2 regions of the Bradyrhizobium huanghuaihaiense genome follow, and region 2 is predicted to be linked to the other one. Evidence: riboswitches for the same ligand, from Rfam matches in the RefSeq annotation. Region 2 holds a riboswitch; the other holds the start of a gene.
What was found. A riboswitch is a leader RNA that binds a small molecule or an ion and turns the genes downstream of it on or off. The one in region 2 is predicted to bind glycine.
Positions count from the first base shown of each region.

Region 1: it holds a riboswitch for glycine, as region 2 does, so the genes downstream of both, gcvT (glycine cleavage system aminomethyltransferase GcvT) here and N2603_RS17225 (D-amino acid dehydrogenase) in region 2, are expected to answer to the same signal.

Region 1 covers NZ_CP104172.1:3,474,125-3,482,093, forward strand. The annotation lists gene gcvP (aminomethyl-transferring glycine dehydrogenase) at 1-1,856, opposite strand, end outside; gene gcvH (glycine cleavage system protein GcvH) at 1,874-2,242, opposite strand; gene gcvT (glycine cleavage system aminomethyltransferase GcvT) at 2,253-3,398, opposite strand; glycine riboswitch at 3,544-3,634, opposite strand; gene alaS (alanine--tRNA ligase) at 3,855-6,533, shown strand; gene N2603_RS16405 (cyclic nucleotide-gated ion channel) at 6,540-7,766, shown strand; gene N2603_RS16410 (DUF3455 domain-containing protein) at 7,771-7,969, opposite strand, start outside.
Region 2 covers NZ_CP104172.1:3,636,083-3,644,051, forward strand. The annotation lists gene N2603_RS17210 (ABC transporter ATP-binding protein) at 1-21, opposite strand, end outside; gene N2603_RS17215 (ABC transporter permease) at 181-1,068, opposite strand; gene N2603_RS17220 (ABC transporter permease) at 1,086-2,027, opposite strand; gene N2603_RS17225 (D-amino acid dehydrogenase) at 2,209-3,510, opposite strand; glycine riboswitch at 3,578-3,683, opposite strand; glycine riboswitch at 3,687-3,791, opposite strand; gene N2603_RS17230 (M20/M25/M40 family metallo-hydrolase) at 3,995-5,125, opposite strand; gene N2603_RS17235 (ABC transporter substrate-binding protein) at 5,397-7,004, shown strand; gene N2603_RS17240 (ABC transporter substrate-binding protein) at 7,152-7,969, shown strand, end outside.

The DNA.
Region 1 (7,969 bases), 160 kb from region 2:
TCGCAAGACACAACCACCACGTCCATGCCGACCATCGCGGCCGAAGCCGGGTTGGTGCCGTGGGCGGAGGAGGGGATCAGGCAGATCTTGCGATGGCTCTCTCCGCGTGCGGCGTGATAGCCGCGGATCGCGAGCAGCCCGGCATATTCGCCCTGCGCGCCCGAGTTCGGCTGCAGCGAAATCGCGTCATAGCCGGTGATGTCGCACAGCCATTTTTCCAGCCGCGCGAACAGCGCGTGATAGCCCTTGGCCTGCTCGCGCGGCGCAAAGGGATGCAGGCTGCCGAATTCCGGCCAGGTCAGCGGCATCATCTCGGTGGTCGCGTTCAGCTTCATGGTGCAGGACCCCAGCGGGATCATGGCGCGGTCGAGCGCGAGATCGCGGTCGCTGAGCTTGCGCATGTAGCGCAGCATCTCGGTTTCCGAGCGATGCGCGTGGAAGACGGGATGGGTCAGGAAGGCAGTGGTGCGCTTCAGCGCCTCCGGAAGGGCCTCGCGCGTGGTGGCATCTAACTCGGCGTAGGAAAGCTGGCCGCCGAAGGCGCGCCAGACCGCTTCGACCGTCGCAGGCGTCGTGGTCTCGTCGAGCGCGATGCGCAGGGCAGTTTCGCCTACGCCGAGATTGATCTTCTCGGCAGCGGCGCGCGCGACGATCTCGGCGCGCTTGGCGCCGGCATCGACGCTGAGCGTGTCAAAGAAGGATTCCGATTGCGGCGCAAAGCCGAGCTTGCGCAGGCCGGCCGCGAGCACGGCCGCGCGGCGATGCACGTTGCGCGCGATCTGCGAAAGGCCCTCGGGGCCGTGATAGACCGCGTACATCGCGGCGATCACGGCGAGCAGCACCTGCGCGGTGCAGATGTTCGACGTCGCCTTCTCGCGGCGGATGTGCTGCTCGCGGGTCTGCAGCGCAAGGCGATAGGCCGGCATTCCGCGGGAGTCGACGGAAAGGCCGACGATGCGGCCGGGCAGCGAGCGCTTCAGCGCATCGCGCACCGCCATATAGGCCGCGTGCGGTCCGCCGTAGCCCATCGGCACGCCGAAACGTTGCGCCGAGCCGATCGCGATGTCGGCACCTAACTCGCCGGGCGAGGCGAGCAGCGTCAGCGCCAGCAGATCGGCGGCAACGATCGCGAGCGCGCCCTTGGCCTTCAGCGCGGCGATCGCCGGCCGGAGGTCGCGCAACGCGCCGGAAGAACCCGGATATTGCAGCAGCGCGCCGAGCACGTCTGATTTGTCGAGATCGGTGAGGGGATCGCCGACGATGAGATTCCAGCCCAGCGGCTCGGCGCGGGTGCGCATCACCGCCAGCGTCTGCGGATGCACGTCCTTGTCGACGAAGAAGGCTTTTGCCTTCACCTGCGAGTGGCGCTCGGCGAGCGCCATGGCTTCGGCAGCGGCGGTTGCTTCGTCCAGCAGCGAGGCGTTGGCGACGTCGAGCCCCGTGAGGTCGCAGATCATGGTCTGGAAGTTGAACAGCGCCTCCAGCCGGCCCTGGCTGATCTCGGGCTGGTAGGGCGTGTACGCCGTGTACCAGGCCGGGTTCTCCAGAATGTTGCGCTGGATCACCGCGGGCAGGATGGTGCCCGAATAGCCCTGGCCGATCAGCGAGGTGAAGACCTGGTTCTGCGCGGCGAGCTCGGCCATATGCGCGATCGCCTCGGTCTCGCTGAGCGGCTTGCCGAGATCGAGGGGGGATGCCTGCCGGATCGAGGCCGGCAGCGTCTCCGCCATCAACGCGTCGACGCTCTTCGCGCCGACGGCCTCGAGCATTGCGGTGACATCGCGCGCGGAGGGGCCGATGTGGCGGCGGACGAAACTGGCGGCGGTCTCGCCGCTGGATTTACGGTGCGCGGTCATCGCTTGCTCCATCGTCCCTAAGCCGTATGCGCCTTGTAGGCGGCTTCATCCATGAGGCCGCCGAGCTCGCTCTTGTCGGCAATCTTGATCTTGAAGAACCAGGCCGCGCCCTGCGCGTCCGAATTGATCAGCGCCGGCTCGGCGGCCAGCGCCTCGTTGGCCTCGAGCACTTCGCCCGTAACAGGTGCGTAGACGTCGGAGGCGGCCTTCACCGATTCCACGACGGCGGCGGCTTCCGCCTTCTTCAAAGCGCGGCCGACCTTGGGCAATTCGACGAAGACGACGTCGCCGAGCTGCTGCTGTGCGTAGTCGGTGATGCCGACCGTGGCGACGTCGCCGTCGATGGCGAGCCATTCATGATCGGAAGTGTACAGCGTCGTGGTCATTGTCGAGTCCTCAGCGTTTGTAGGTGTTTTTCACGAAGGGCATGGCGGCGACGGCGAGCGGCAGGCGCTGGCCGCGCACCTCGGCGAAGAGTTTTGTGCCGAGCGCGCTCAGGCTCACGGGCACGTAGCCCATCGCCACCGGCGCACTCAGGCTCGGGCCGAACCCGCCAGATGTGACCTTTCCGATGGGCTCGCCGCCCGCGCTGTCGGCAAACAGCAACGCGCCTTCGCGCACCGGTGCGCGGCCCTCGGCGAGCAGGCCGACGCGGCGGCGGGATGCGCCATTGTCGAAATGCGCAAGGATCTTTTCCGCGCCGGGAAAGCCGCCGGCACGGGCGCCGCTGCTGCGGCGGCTCTTCTGCACCGACCATTCCAGCGCGGCCTCGACCGGCGTGGTGACGGTGTCGATGTCGTGGCCGTAGAGGCAGAGCCCGGCTTCCAGCCGCAGGCTGTCGCGGGCGCCAAGGCCGATCGGCAACACGTCCGGATTGTCCAGCAGCATCTTGGCGAGGCGTTCGGCATCGGCAGCGGGAACCGAGATCTCGAACCCGTCCTCGCCGGTGTAGCCGGAGCGGGAGACGAAGCACTTGATGCCGGCGACCTCATGCGGGCCGGCGTCCATGAACTTCATGGCCGGCGCCTCTGCACAGAATTTCGCCAGCACCGCCTCAGCCTTCGGGCCCTGCAGCGCGATCAGCGCGCGGTCGGCAAGCGAATCGATCACGCAGTCATCGGACAGATTCGCGCGCAGATGCGCCTCGTCCTGTTCCTTGCAGGCGGCGTTGACGACCAGGAACAGGTGATCGCCGAAATTGGCGACCATCAGGTCGTCCAGGATGCCGCCGTCCGCATTGGTGAACTGGGCATAGCGCTGCCGCCCCTTGGCGATTGCCACGATGTCCTGTGGCACCAGCCGTTCCAGCGCGCGGGCGGCGTCCTCGATCCTCCCGGATTTCGGCAGCAAGCGGATCTGGCCCATATGGGAGACGTCGAACAGGCCGGCTTGGATGCGGGTATGAAGGTGCTCCTTCAGCACGCCCGCGGGGTACTGCACGGGCATGTCATAGCCCGCGAACGGCACCATCTTGCCGCCCAGGGAGACATGGAGGCTGTGGAGGGGCGTACGTTTCAGAGAGTCTTGGCTGTGCGCTAGCATCTAAGGGGCCCTCGGCGGTTCCCGGGGAGGATTCCCCATGGACACCAGTCGAAGCCCCATCTGTCGCTGTGCCTGAGAGTATTATCCCGTCGGCGGACGCTGGTCCGGGCCTTAAGCCCGTCGGCGCCTCTTTCCAGATGCTGTCAAAGCCACGCGGTCCTTTTGCCTGAGAGTTTCCGGGGCGGTTGCTCCTTCGGCGCCGGCTGCCTAAAGCCGGTCTCTCCCGACGTGGCCGTACGATACAGATGGGTACAGACCACAGGCCAGCCAAGGCTGTCAACGCGACTTCAGCGGCTTTCAACCGGATTGAGCGCCTGCGGCAACCCTCTGATCTCCTTGCACAGTTTCTGGACAGCGAAGCTGGCCTTGTCTAAAAGCGCTTTGGCCCGCAGATATCAGCCTTAATTTCCGGTTTGGACGGCGGCAGCGGGCCCAAGCACACCCGATTGGATGAACATGAGCGGCGTCAACGAGATCAGGTCGACCTTTCTGAACTTCTTTGCCGAGAACGGCCACGAGATCGTGCCGTCCTCGCCACTCGTGCCGCGCAACGACCCGACGTTGATGTTCACCAATGCCGGCATGGTGCAGTTCAAGAACGTCTTTACCGGCGTCGAGAAGCGGCCTTACCAGCGCGCCACCACGTCGCAGAAATGCGTGCGCGCCGGCGGCAAGCACAACGACCTCGACAATGTCGGCTACACCGCGCGCCATCTCACCTTCTTCGAGATGCTCGGTAATTTCTCGTTCGGCGATTACTTCAAGGAGCGCGCGATCGAGCTCGCCTGGAAGCTGATCACCAAGGAGTACGGGCTGAAGAAGGACAAGCTGCTCGTCACGGTCTACCACACCGACGACGAGGCGCACGGGCTCTGGAAGAAGATCGCCGGCTTCTCCGACGACCGCATCATCCGCATCCCGACCTCGGACAATTTCTGGGCGATGGGCGACACCGGGCCGTGCGGCCCGTGCTCGGAGATCTTCATCGATCGCGGCGAGCACATCTGGGGCGGGCCTCCCGGCTCGCCGGAAGAGGATGGCGACCGCTTCCTCGAATTCTGGAATCTCGTGTTCATGCAATACGAGCAGGTGACGAAGGAGGAGCGCGTGGATCTGCCGCGTCCCTCGATCGACACCGGCATGGGCCTGGAGCGCATGGCCTGCGTCCTCCAGGGCGTCGAGAGCGTGTTCGAGACCGACCTGTTCCGCAACCTGATCGATGCGACCGCGTCCGCGCTCGGCAGCGGGCCGCAGGAGCAGACCGCCGGCTCGTTCCGCGTCATCGCCGACCATTTGCGCTCTTCCGCCTTCCTCGTCACCGACGGCGTGCTGCCCTCGAATGAGGGCCGCGGCTATGTGCTGCGCCGGATCATGCGCCGCGCGATGCGCCATGCGCAGCTGCTCGGGGCCAAGGAGCCCCTGATGCATCGCCTGGTGCCGGCGCTGGTGCGCGAGATGGGCCAGGCCTATCCCGACCTGATGCGCGCGGAGAAGCTGATTGAGGAAACGCTGCGGCTGGAAGAGACCCGCTTCCGCAAGACTCTTTCGCGCGGCTTGGCGATCCTCGACGAGAAGAGCGCGGGCCTGAAAAAAGGCGACATGTTCGACGGCGACGTCGCCTTCACGCTGTACGACACCTACGGCTTCCCGCTCGACCTGACGCAGGACGCGCTGAAGTCGCGCGGCATCGGCGTCGACCAGTCCGCCTTCACCGACGCGATGGAGCGCCAGAAGGCCAAGGCGCGCGAGTCCTGGAAGGGCTCGGGGGAGGCTGCCTCCGAGGCGATCTGGTTCCCGCTGCGCGAAAAGCTCGGCGCCACCGAGTTCCTGGGTTACGAGACCGAGAGCGCCGAGGGCGTCGTGTCCGCGCTGGTCAAGGACGGCGCGGAGGTTGCCAGTCTCAAGGCCGGCGAGACGGGCGCGCTCGTGCTGAACCAGACGCCGTTCTACGCGGAGTCCGGCGGCCAGGTCGGCGATACCGGCGTGCTGATCGGTGAGGGCGGCATCAAGTTCCGCGTCACCGACACGCAGAAGAAGCTCGGCGATTTCTTCGTCCACATCGGCACCGTCGAGAGCGGCGAGCTCAAGCTTGGCACCGCGCTGCAGCTCGAGGTCGATCATTCCAGGCGCTCGTCGATCCGCGCGCACCACTCGGCGACGCATCTGATCCATGAGGCGCTGCGCCAGGTGCTCGGCGACCACATCGCCCAGCGCGGCTCGATGGTCGCGCCCGATCGCCTGCGCTTCGACTTCGTGCATCCGAAGCCGATCACGGCGGAGGAGCTTGCCCGCGTCGAGGACATCGCCAACGACGTGGTGCTGGAGAACGACGAGGTGACGACGCGCGTCATGGGCGTCGACGAGGCCCGCGAGGCCGGCGCGCGCGCCCTGTTCGGCGAGAAGTATGGCGACGAGGTCCGCGTCGTCTCGATGGGCAGGACCGCGCGCGAGCGCGGCGCCAATGCGCTCGGCTGGTCGGTCGAGCTCTGCGGCGGCACGCATGTCAAGCGCACCGGCGATATCGGCCTGATCACGCTCACGGGCGAAAGCGCGGTCGCCTCGGGCGTGCGCCGCATCGAGGCGCTGACGGGCAACTACGCGCGAAAACACGCCAACGAGACCATGGCGCTGGCGAAGACCGCGGCCAACGAGCTGCGCACCTCGATCGACGACGTGCCGGCGCGCATCGCCGCGCTGATGGAGGAGCGCAAGAAGCTCGAGCGCGAGCTGTCCGACGCCCGCAAGAAGCTGGCGATGGGCGGCGGCGCATCCGCCGGCAACGGCGCGGCGAGCGGCGTGCGCGAGGTCGGCGACGTCAAGCTGATGGCGCGTGCGGTCGAGGGCATCGAGATGAAGGATCTCAAGGGCCTTGCCGACGACGGCAAGAAGCAGATCGGCTCGGGCGTCGTCGCCATCGTCGGCGTCACCGGGGACGGCAAGGCCGGCGTCGTGGTCGGCGTCACGCCGGACCTCACCGCGCGCTTCAACGCCGTGAACCTCGTCCGCGTCGCCTCCGAAGCGCTCGGCGGCAAGGGCGGCGGCGGCCGGCCCGACATGGCGCAGGCCGGTGGCCCCGACGGCGCCAACGCCACCGCGGCGCTCGCGGCGATCGAAAAAGCGATGGCAGGCGCTTAAAGGCCCATGCGCCTCGTTCCGCGAGGACGTGGGCTTGGCGATCCCGACTTCCGGGATCGCCTCTACGAATTGCTGGAGCACGATCCCCTGGCCTATTCGGTCGGGTCGCGCTTCATCCAGCTCATCATCGGCGTCATCGTGCTCAATGTGGCCGCGATGATCCTCGCCTCGGTGCCGGAGTTAGATGCGCGGTTCGACACGCTGTTCAGCGCGATCGCCGTCTTCGCCGTCATCGTGTTCGCGCTCGAATATCTGGCGCGGCTGTGGACGGTGGCGGGGCACACCCAGCGCACAGGCTCGGCGCTGTCCGACCGGCTGTCTTATGCCTTCTCCGCGCTCGGCATCATCGACCTCATGGCGTTCCTCCCCGCAGCGATCGTGCTCGCGACGGGGCGGCACGCGACGCTCGCCGGGCTCGGCGTGCTGCCGTTCTTCAAGCTGATCCGCTATTCGCCGGCGATGCGTTCGCTGCTCGCCGCCGTCCATGCCGAGCGGCGCGCGCTGATCGGCTGCATCGTCATCTTGATCGGCGCGGTCTTGACCTTTGCCTCGCTGCTCTATGTCGTCGAGCGCGACGTGCAGCCGGACAAGCTCGGCACCATCCCGCAGGCGATGTGGTGGGCGATCGTGACTCTCGGCACCGTCGGCTATGGCGACGTCGTGCCGGTGACGCCGCTCGGAAAATTCATCTCGACCTTCGCCATCATCAGCGGCTTCGCCATGATCGCGCTGCCGGTCGCGATCATCTCCTCGGCCTTCGCGGAAGAGGTGAAGCGGCGCGATTTCGTGGTGACGTGGGGCATGCTGGCGCGGGTGCCGCTGTTCTCGCATCTGTCCGCGGCCGAGATCGCCGACATCATGCGCCTGTTGCGCGCGCGCACCATCGAGCAGGGCGAGATCCTGGTGCGGCGCGGGGATGCGGCCTCGTCGATGTATTTCATCACCGCCGGCGAGGTCGAGATCGCGCTGCCGAGCCAGCAGGTGCGGCTTGCCGACGGCACCTTCTTCGGAGAGATCGCGCTGCTGCATAAGACAAAGCGCAGCGGCACGGTGACGGCGACCCGCAAGACGCGCCTGCTCGTGCTCGACGCTCAGGATTTCCACGCCCTGATCGCGCGCATGCCGACGCTGGCCGAGCACGTCCACACCACCGCCAAGGCGCGGCTCGCCGACAGCGGCGATCTCGCCGCGGCAGAGCTGGCGCAGGCTGAGAAGGACCACGCCGACCGCTGAGCGGTCAGCTCTTCTTCAGGAAGACGTAGTCGGCCGAGTAGGGCGCGCTTTTGAACTCGCCGGCCTTGTCACACGCGCCGTCGAGCTTGCCGCCATGGGTGTTGATACGCTGGACCGTGGTGACCGGTGTGAGGGTGCCGCTGCCGCGGCGGGAGGCGACCTCCAGCTTCAGCCAGGGGATATCGGCAGCCGTTGCGCCGGGC
Region 2 (7,969 bases):
GTCGAGAACAGGGTTGGTCATCAGGTCACTCCGTCGTCATTGCGAGGAAGCCCGCGACAAAATTGCAGAGCAATTTTGCGCTGTAGCGACGAAGCAATCCAGAATCTTTCCGCGGAGGCAGACTGGATTGCTTCGCTTCGCTCGCAATGACGGAACAAGGGGATGGGTCGGCGAAACAAATCACTTCCCCTCCCGCTGCTTCATGCGGGGATCGAGGGCGTCACGGGCGGCGTCGCCGATCAGGTTGATGCTGAGGATGGCGATCGAGAGCAAGAGGCCCGGCCAGAAGATCAGCGACGGCTTGATCTGGAAGTACTGGCGGCCCTCGGCCATGATGTTGCCCCAGGTCGGCGTCTCCGGCGAGATGCCGGCGCCGAGGAAGGAGAGGATCGCCTCGGTGAGGATCGCGGAGGCGCAGACGTAGGTGCCCTGGACGATCAGCGGCGCGATCGTGTTCGGCATCAGGTGGCGCCACATGATCTTCGGCAGGCTCGAGCCGACCGAGATCGCGGCCTCGACGTAAGGCTCCTCGCGCGCCGACAGCACGACCGAGCGGACCAGGCGCGCCACGCGCGGAATCTCAGGGATCGTGATCGCGATCAGCACGGTCCAGATGCTGGCGCCGGAGAGCGAGACCACCGCGATCGCGAGCAGGATGCTCGGCATCGCCATCAGGCCGTCCATGATGCGCATCATCACGGAATCGACCAGCTTGAAGAAGCCGGAGACGAGGCCGATCGAAAGGCCGATGACGATCGACAGGATCGCCGAGCCGATGCCGATCAGAAGCGAGATGCGGCCGCCATAGACCACGCGCGACAACAGGTCGCGTCCGTATGCGTCGGTGCCGAGCAGGAATTGCGCCGAAGCCGGCTTCAATCGCTGCGACGGCGCAAGCTGGATCGGATCATGCGGCGCGATCAGCGGCGCGAGGATCGAGATCACCACGATCAGGGCGAGCAGGAACGTCGCCGTCGCGATGATCGGCGTCGAGGTCAGGAATCCGAAGCGCGGCCGCAGCGGCGACGTGATCGGAATGGACGACTGGGGAAGGGTATCGACCGACATTTGTTCTTGTCCTTGCCTCAGTACCGGATCCGGGGATCGAGCAGGGTATAGGCGACGTCGATGAGAAGATTGACGACGACGTAGATCAGCGACGTCAGCAGGATCATGGCCTGGATCACCGGATAGTCGCGCGCCAGCACCGCATCGACGGTGAGGCGCCCGATGCCGGGGATGTTGAACACGCTCTCGGTGACGACGACGCCGGAGATCAGCAGCGCAAAGCCGGTGCCGATCACGGTGATCACGGGCACGGCGGCATTGCGCAGCGCATGCCGCATCATCACGGCAACCTCGTTGATGCCTTTCGCACGTGCCGTTCGCACGTAATCTTCGCCGAGAACGTCGAGCATCGCCGCGCGCGTCATGCGCGCGATCAGCGCGATGTAGATGAAGGACAGGGCGCAGGTCGGCAGGATCATGCGCTCGAAGAACGGCCCGAAACCGTTGAAGATGCTGCGGAAGCCCTGCACCGGCACCAGGCGCAGATCGATCGCGAAGACCTCGATCAGGACATAGCCGACCACGAACACCGGCACGGAGAAGCCCAGGACCGACAGGCCCATGACGAAGCGGTCGATCCAGGTGCCGTGCTTCCACGCCGCGATCACCCCCAAGGGAACCGCGACGATGACGGCGAGGATGATGGTGCACAGCGCGATCGAGATCGACGGCTCGACGCGCTGGCCGATCATCTTCATCACCGGCAGGTTGGAGATCAGCGATGTTCCGAGGTCGCCGTGCAGCAGCTTGTTCACCCAGGTGATGAACTGCACGATCAGGGGCTCGTTGAGGCCGAGCGATTCGCGGATGCGCTCGAGCCGCTCCGGCGTCGCATTGTCGCCGGCGAGGATCGCGGCGGGATCGCCCGGCGTCAGCCGCAGCAGCAGGAACACGAACAGCGCGACGACGCCCATCACGGGCACCGCGGCCAGAACGCGGCGAATGAGATAACCTAGCATGCACCTATCTCCGGCTGCGGAACTTGTGGGCCCCTGGGGCGCCCGTGGATTCGAACGTGTCTATCATGCGCGCCTGTCACTCGGGCTGGGAAAGCCGGCCGGAGATGCCGGTCTTTCGGGGCAAATTGTGTGCCAAGGGCAGGGCAGTCGCAAGAGGCCGCCGCCCGCCGGCTTCAACCACTCAGGATGCATGACGCAGCTCACGCTCAACCCCAAGTGAAGGAACGGTCGGCGGCGCATTGAGCCCGCGCCAGCCGTCGATGGTCCCGGCGATCATCTGCGCGGTGGCGGCCGACAGGGTCCAGCCGAGATGGCCGTGGCCGGTGTTGAAGAACACGCCCGGAATCCGCCCCGCGCGCACCACCGGCATCATGTTCGGCATCATCGGGCGCAGCCCGGCCCAGGGCACGACGCGCGAGGTCTCGATGGCGGGGAAGTTGCTGCGCACCCAGTCGACCAGCGGCTGCACGCGGTCGGCGCGGATGTCGCGATTGAAGTCGTTGAACTCGGCGGTGCCGGCAACGCGAAAGCGATCGGCACCGAGCCGGCTGGTGACGATCTTGGCGGCTTCGTCGAGCAGGCTCACGGTCGGCGTCGCGTTGCGGCTCTCGGCGGTGTCGAGCTGCACGGTGATCGAGTAGCCCTTCACCGGGTAGACGTTGATGCGATCGTCGAGGAGGGCCGCGAAGTGGCGGCTGGCGACGCCGGCGCAGACCACGACACCGTCCGCCTTCAGCATGCCGCGCGCGGAGGCGAGGGCATCGCTTGCAGCAAGATCGGCCCAGCCGAGCACGAAGCCGCTGCCGGCGCGCGCGATTGAATCGATATTGGCCTCGTGGATGAAGGTCGCGCCGCGCCGCTTGCAGGCGTCCGCCAGCCCGCGGGTGAACTTGTGGATATCGCCGGTCGCATCCGACGGCGTGTAGAAGCCGCCATAATACGCCTTGCGCAGCGTCGGCTCGATCGCGCGGATCTCCTCCGGCGTCACCGGACGGCGATCGAGGCCACCTTCCTGCAACAGCGCGTTGACGCGCAGGCCGGATTCGAAACCCGTCTTGTCGTGATAGATGTGGAGGATGCCGCGGCGCTCGAGATCGAAGTCGATGCCTTCGCGCGCTGCGATCTCGAACAGATGCTTGCGGGCTTCGATCGCGAGCCGCGTGGTCTCGATCGTATTGGCGCGGTAGTTGCCGATGTTGGCGACGAACTCGCTCATCCACGAATATTTGTGCCAGTTCGGCCGCGGGTTCATCAGCAGCGGCGCGTCGCGCCGGAACATCCAGCGCAGGCCTTTCAGGATCGTCGCGGTGCTGTTCCACACTTCGGCATTGCTGGCGGAGAGCTGTCCACCATTGGCGAATGATGTCTCCATCGCGGCATAACGGTGCTTGTCGAGCACCGTCACCTCAAAGCCGCGTTCGAGCAGGGCATAGGCAGTCGTCACGCCGGTGATGCCGGCGCCGATGATGGCGATATGGGTCATGGCAGGTTCGGGGCTCCCGTGAGTTAGGATAGGCTGACCGCCGGCCAAAGGCCGTTGGCGGCGCCCCATCTGTCACGGTTACCTGAGAGCTTGATCCGCTGCGGATCACGCAACGGACTATCCCCTTCGGTGGACGCCACGATTGCCTGAAATCGCGCCGCCTCTCTCCAGATCGTCCTGACGATACGGTCCTTTTGCCTGAGAGTTTCCGGGGCGGTTGCTCCGTCGGCGCCGCAACGAAAGCCGAAAACCTTCGTTGCGATCTCTCCCGCATCGTCGCGTGGACGATCGAGCAGTACGATACGCCTCATTTTTAGACAAGGCTAAATTTAGACCGCGACTGCCAACGCATTGTGCAGTGCGATGTTGTCGCAGTCATTCCGGGGCGCGCGTAGCGCGAACCCGGAATCTCGAGATTCTCAGGTGCGCAATCGCGCACCATAGTTCGATGCTGTCGCATCGCCCCGGAATGACGGCTGCGCCGTCACTCCAGCGTCGCCAGCAATCCCGCCATCAAGCGCCCGCGTTCGACGAGGCTATCGATCTCGATGAACTCCTCGAGCGTGTGGCCGTTGCCGCCGCGCACGCCAAGGCCATCGAGAGTTGGGATTCCCATCGCACCGGTGAAGTTGCCGTCGGAGCCGCCGCCGGAGCTCGCATGCGGTAATTCCGCGCCGAGGGATTTGGCGATGCCGCGCGCCTTCTCGTACAGCGCCATGGTGCCGGCATCCGGCTCCCACACCGGCCGCGTCACGCCGCGGGTGACCTTGAAGGTGACGTCGTTGTTGGTGCCCGAGAGTGCCAGCATCCGCTCGACGCCGCGGTCGAGATCGGCCTGGCGCTTGGCCATCGACAGCGCTTCGCCGGTCGCGGTCGTGGCAACGCAGTTGACCCATTGTCCCCCATGCACGACGCCGACCGAAAAGGTGCAGTCCTCCGTCGTCATCGCGTCGATTGCGAGAATCTGCCGCGCCATTTCGCGGATTGCCGAACGGCCCGCCGACAGCGTCGCGCCGGCGTGGCTCGGCCGTCCCGTCGCCTCGAGATTGAAGCGTGCGATGGCGTAACGTCCGGTGGTGACGCCGTTGTCGGCGCGGCCGGGCTCGGGCACCAGCACGTATTTATTGCGCGCGGCTTCCGCCTCGATGATGTCGCGCGTCGAAGGCGTGCCGACTTCCTCGTCGGGCGTGAACAGCACGGTGATCGGCAGCGGCGTCGTGAACGAGGCGCGCGCCAGCTGCCGGATCGCTTCCAGCGAGAGATAGTTGCCGCCCTTCATGTCGTAGATGCCGGGGCCGTAGCACCTGTTGCCCTCGCGCCGCCATTTCAGCTTCTCGATGGTGCCGACCGGATGGACGGTATCCATGTGACCGGCGATCAGGATTCCCGGCTCGCCCCGTTTCGGATGCGGAAAACGCGCGCGGATCACGCCGCCAAAACCCTGACGGCCGGCGATGCGCTCGATCGTCGCACCCATGATGGCCATATCCCGCGCTGCGATATCGAGCATGCGGTTCACCGCGTTCGCGTCCCAGGTCGGGCTCTCGCATTCCACCCAGGTGCGCAGGCCCTCGAGCATGGCCTCGGAATCGAAGGGAAGATTGGCTGGATTCATCTTAATGTCTCTCAAGCTGCGAAAGATGGAACGCGCATTGCATCGGCGCGGGGGCAGGACAAGCGGAGAGCGTTGTAGAGCCAATCCGATCTTTGTGGAGCCCGTGCGCGCGCTGCGAGGGCTTGCAACGAAACCGGATTGACGCGCTCAACACTGTCTGCAAGTCTCGAAAAGATAAAGGCATTGCATGAGGTTAGTTCGCCCAAGGAACGAACCGGATGCTCAACCAATAACCTGCCTTTGAACAGTTTCACGTCAGGAGAAACTTTTTATGTCCAACTTCATGCGCCGGGGGCCTCGCGCGTTCGCCTCCAAACTTGCGCTGTCGGTCGTCGCGCTTTCAACGGCACTGGCCTCGCCGGTGCTTGCGGCCGGCAAGACCCTTACCGCGGTGATGCATTCCGACCTTCGCATCATTGATCCGATCTTCACCACGGCCTACATCACGCGTGACCATGGCTACATGGTCTACGACACGCTGGTGGCCCCCGATTCGAATTTCAAGATCCAGCCGCAGATGGCGGACTGGAAGATCTCCGACGACAAGCTCACCTACACCTTCACGCTGCGCGACGGCCTGAAGTGGCATGACGGCGCGCCCGTGACGGCGGAAGACTGCGTCGCCTCGCTCAAGCGCTGGGCCGCGGTCGACGGCATGGGCCAGAAGCTCTGGGACTTCACCGCGAGCCTCGAGGCGACCGACGCCAAGACCATCACGCTGAAGCTGAAGGAACCCTACGGCCTCGTCCTCGACTCCATCGGCAAGCCGTCCTCGCGCGTCGCCTTCATGATGCCGAAGCGTCTCGCCGAGGTGCCGCCGGACAAGCAGATCCCCGAACAGATCGGATCGGGTCCCTTCAAGTTCGTGCAGGGCGAATTCCAGCCCGGCGTGAAGGCGGTCTACGTCAAGAACACCGATTACGTGCCGCGCAAGGAGCCGGCGAGCTGGACCTCCGGCGGCAAGGTGGTGAAGGTCGACCGCGTCGAGTGGATCACGATGCCGGACTCGCAGACCGCTGTGAACGCGCTGCAGTCGGGCGACATCGACTTCATGGAAAACCTGCCCTACGACATGCTGCCGGTGCTGGAAGCGAACAAGGAGCTCACGATCGAGGTCTCCAACAAGTTCGGTTTCCAGACCCTCGGCCGGATGAACTTCCTCTATCCGCCGTTCGACAACGTGAAGGTGCGCCGTGCTGCCTTGCTGGCGATGAACCAGAAGGACGTTCTCGACGCGCTCGTCGGCAATGCCAAGTACCAGAAGATCTGCGGCGCGTTCTTCGTCTGCGACACGCCGTTCGCGACCGAGGTCGGCGCCGAAACCCTGGTGAAGGGCAACGGCATGGCGGAAGCCAAGAAGGCGCTCGCCGAGTCCGGCTACGACGGCACCCCGGTCGTGGTGATGGCGCCTGGCGACGTCACGACGCTCAAGGCGCAGCCGATCGTGGCTGCCCAGCTGCTGCGCGAGGCCGGCTTCAAGGTCGACCTGCAGGCGACCGACTGGCAGACGGTGGTGAGCCGCCGCGCCAGCCAGAAGCCGCCGAAGGAGGGTGGCTGGAACATGTTCTTCACCAACTGGGTCGCGGCCGACGTGTCCAACCCGATCGCCAATCTCTCGATCGGCGGCCAGGGCAAGAAGGGCTGGTTCGGCTGGGCGGAAGACGCCAAGATCGAGCAGCTCAAGGACGCCTTCGTCCGCGCGTCCTCGATCGACGAGCAGAAGAAGATCGCGGCCGACATCCAGAAGGAAGCCTATGAGCAGGTGATCTACATCCCGCTCGGGCAGTACCTGCTGCCGAGCGGCTGGCGCAAATCGCTCACCGGTGTGCTCGACGGCCCCGCAACGCCGCTGTTCTGGAACGTCGACAAGTCTGAGTAAACCCCAGTCCAAGTAAGGAAAGGCGCATCGCGCGCCTTTCGTCCCGAACGTTACGCGGCGCCGCTGTCATCAGCGGCGCCGCTTGCCTGGAGAACTGCCAAAAGAACTTCCAAGAAAATTGCCAAAAGAACCGTCAGGAGACCTTCGATGTTCGAAATGATGCGCCGGGGACGTCTCGCGTTCGCTTCAAGACTTGCGCTTTCGGTGGTGGCCCTTTCCGCACTGGCCTCGCCGGTTCTTGCCGCAGGCAAGACCATCACCGCCGTGATGCATTCGGATCTGCGCATCCTCGATCCGATCTTCACCAGCGCCTACATCTCGCGCGACCATGGCTACATGGTCTACGACACGCTGATCGCGACGGATTCGAACTTCAAGATCCAGCCGCAGATGGCGGATTGGAAGATCTCCGACGACAAGCTGACCTACACCTTCACGCTCCGCGACGGTCTGAAGTGGCATGACGGCGCGCCCGTCACCGCGGAAGATTGCGTCGCCTCCCTGAAGCGCTGGGCCGCTGTCGACGGGATGGGGCAGCAGATGATGCTGTTCACCGCGAGCATCGAGGCGACCGACCCCAAGACCATCACGCTGAAGCTGAAGGAGCCGTACGCGCTCGTGCTGGAATCGATCGGCAAGCCGTCCTCGCGGGTCGCCTTCATGATGCCGAAGCGTCTCGCCGAGACGCCGGTGGACAAGCAGATCCCGGAGCAGATCGGCTCCGGCCCCTTCAAATTCGTGCAGGGCGAATTCCAGCCAGGCGTGAAGTCGGTCTATGTCAAGAACACCGACTATGTGCCGCGCAAGGAGCCGGCGAGCTGGAGCACCGGCGGCAAGGTGGTGAAGGTCGACCGCGTCGAATGGATCACGATGCCGGACGCGCAGACGGCGTTGAACGCGCTGCAGTCGGGCGACGTCGATTTCATGGAATATCCTGCCATCGAAATGTTGCCCGCCATCGAAGC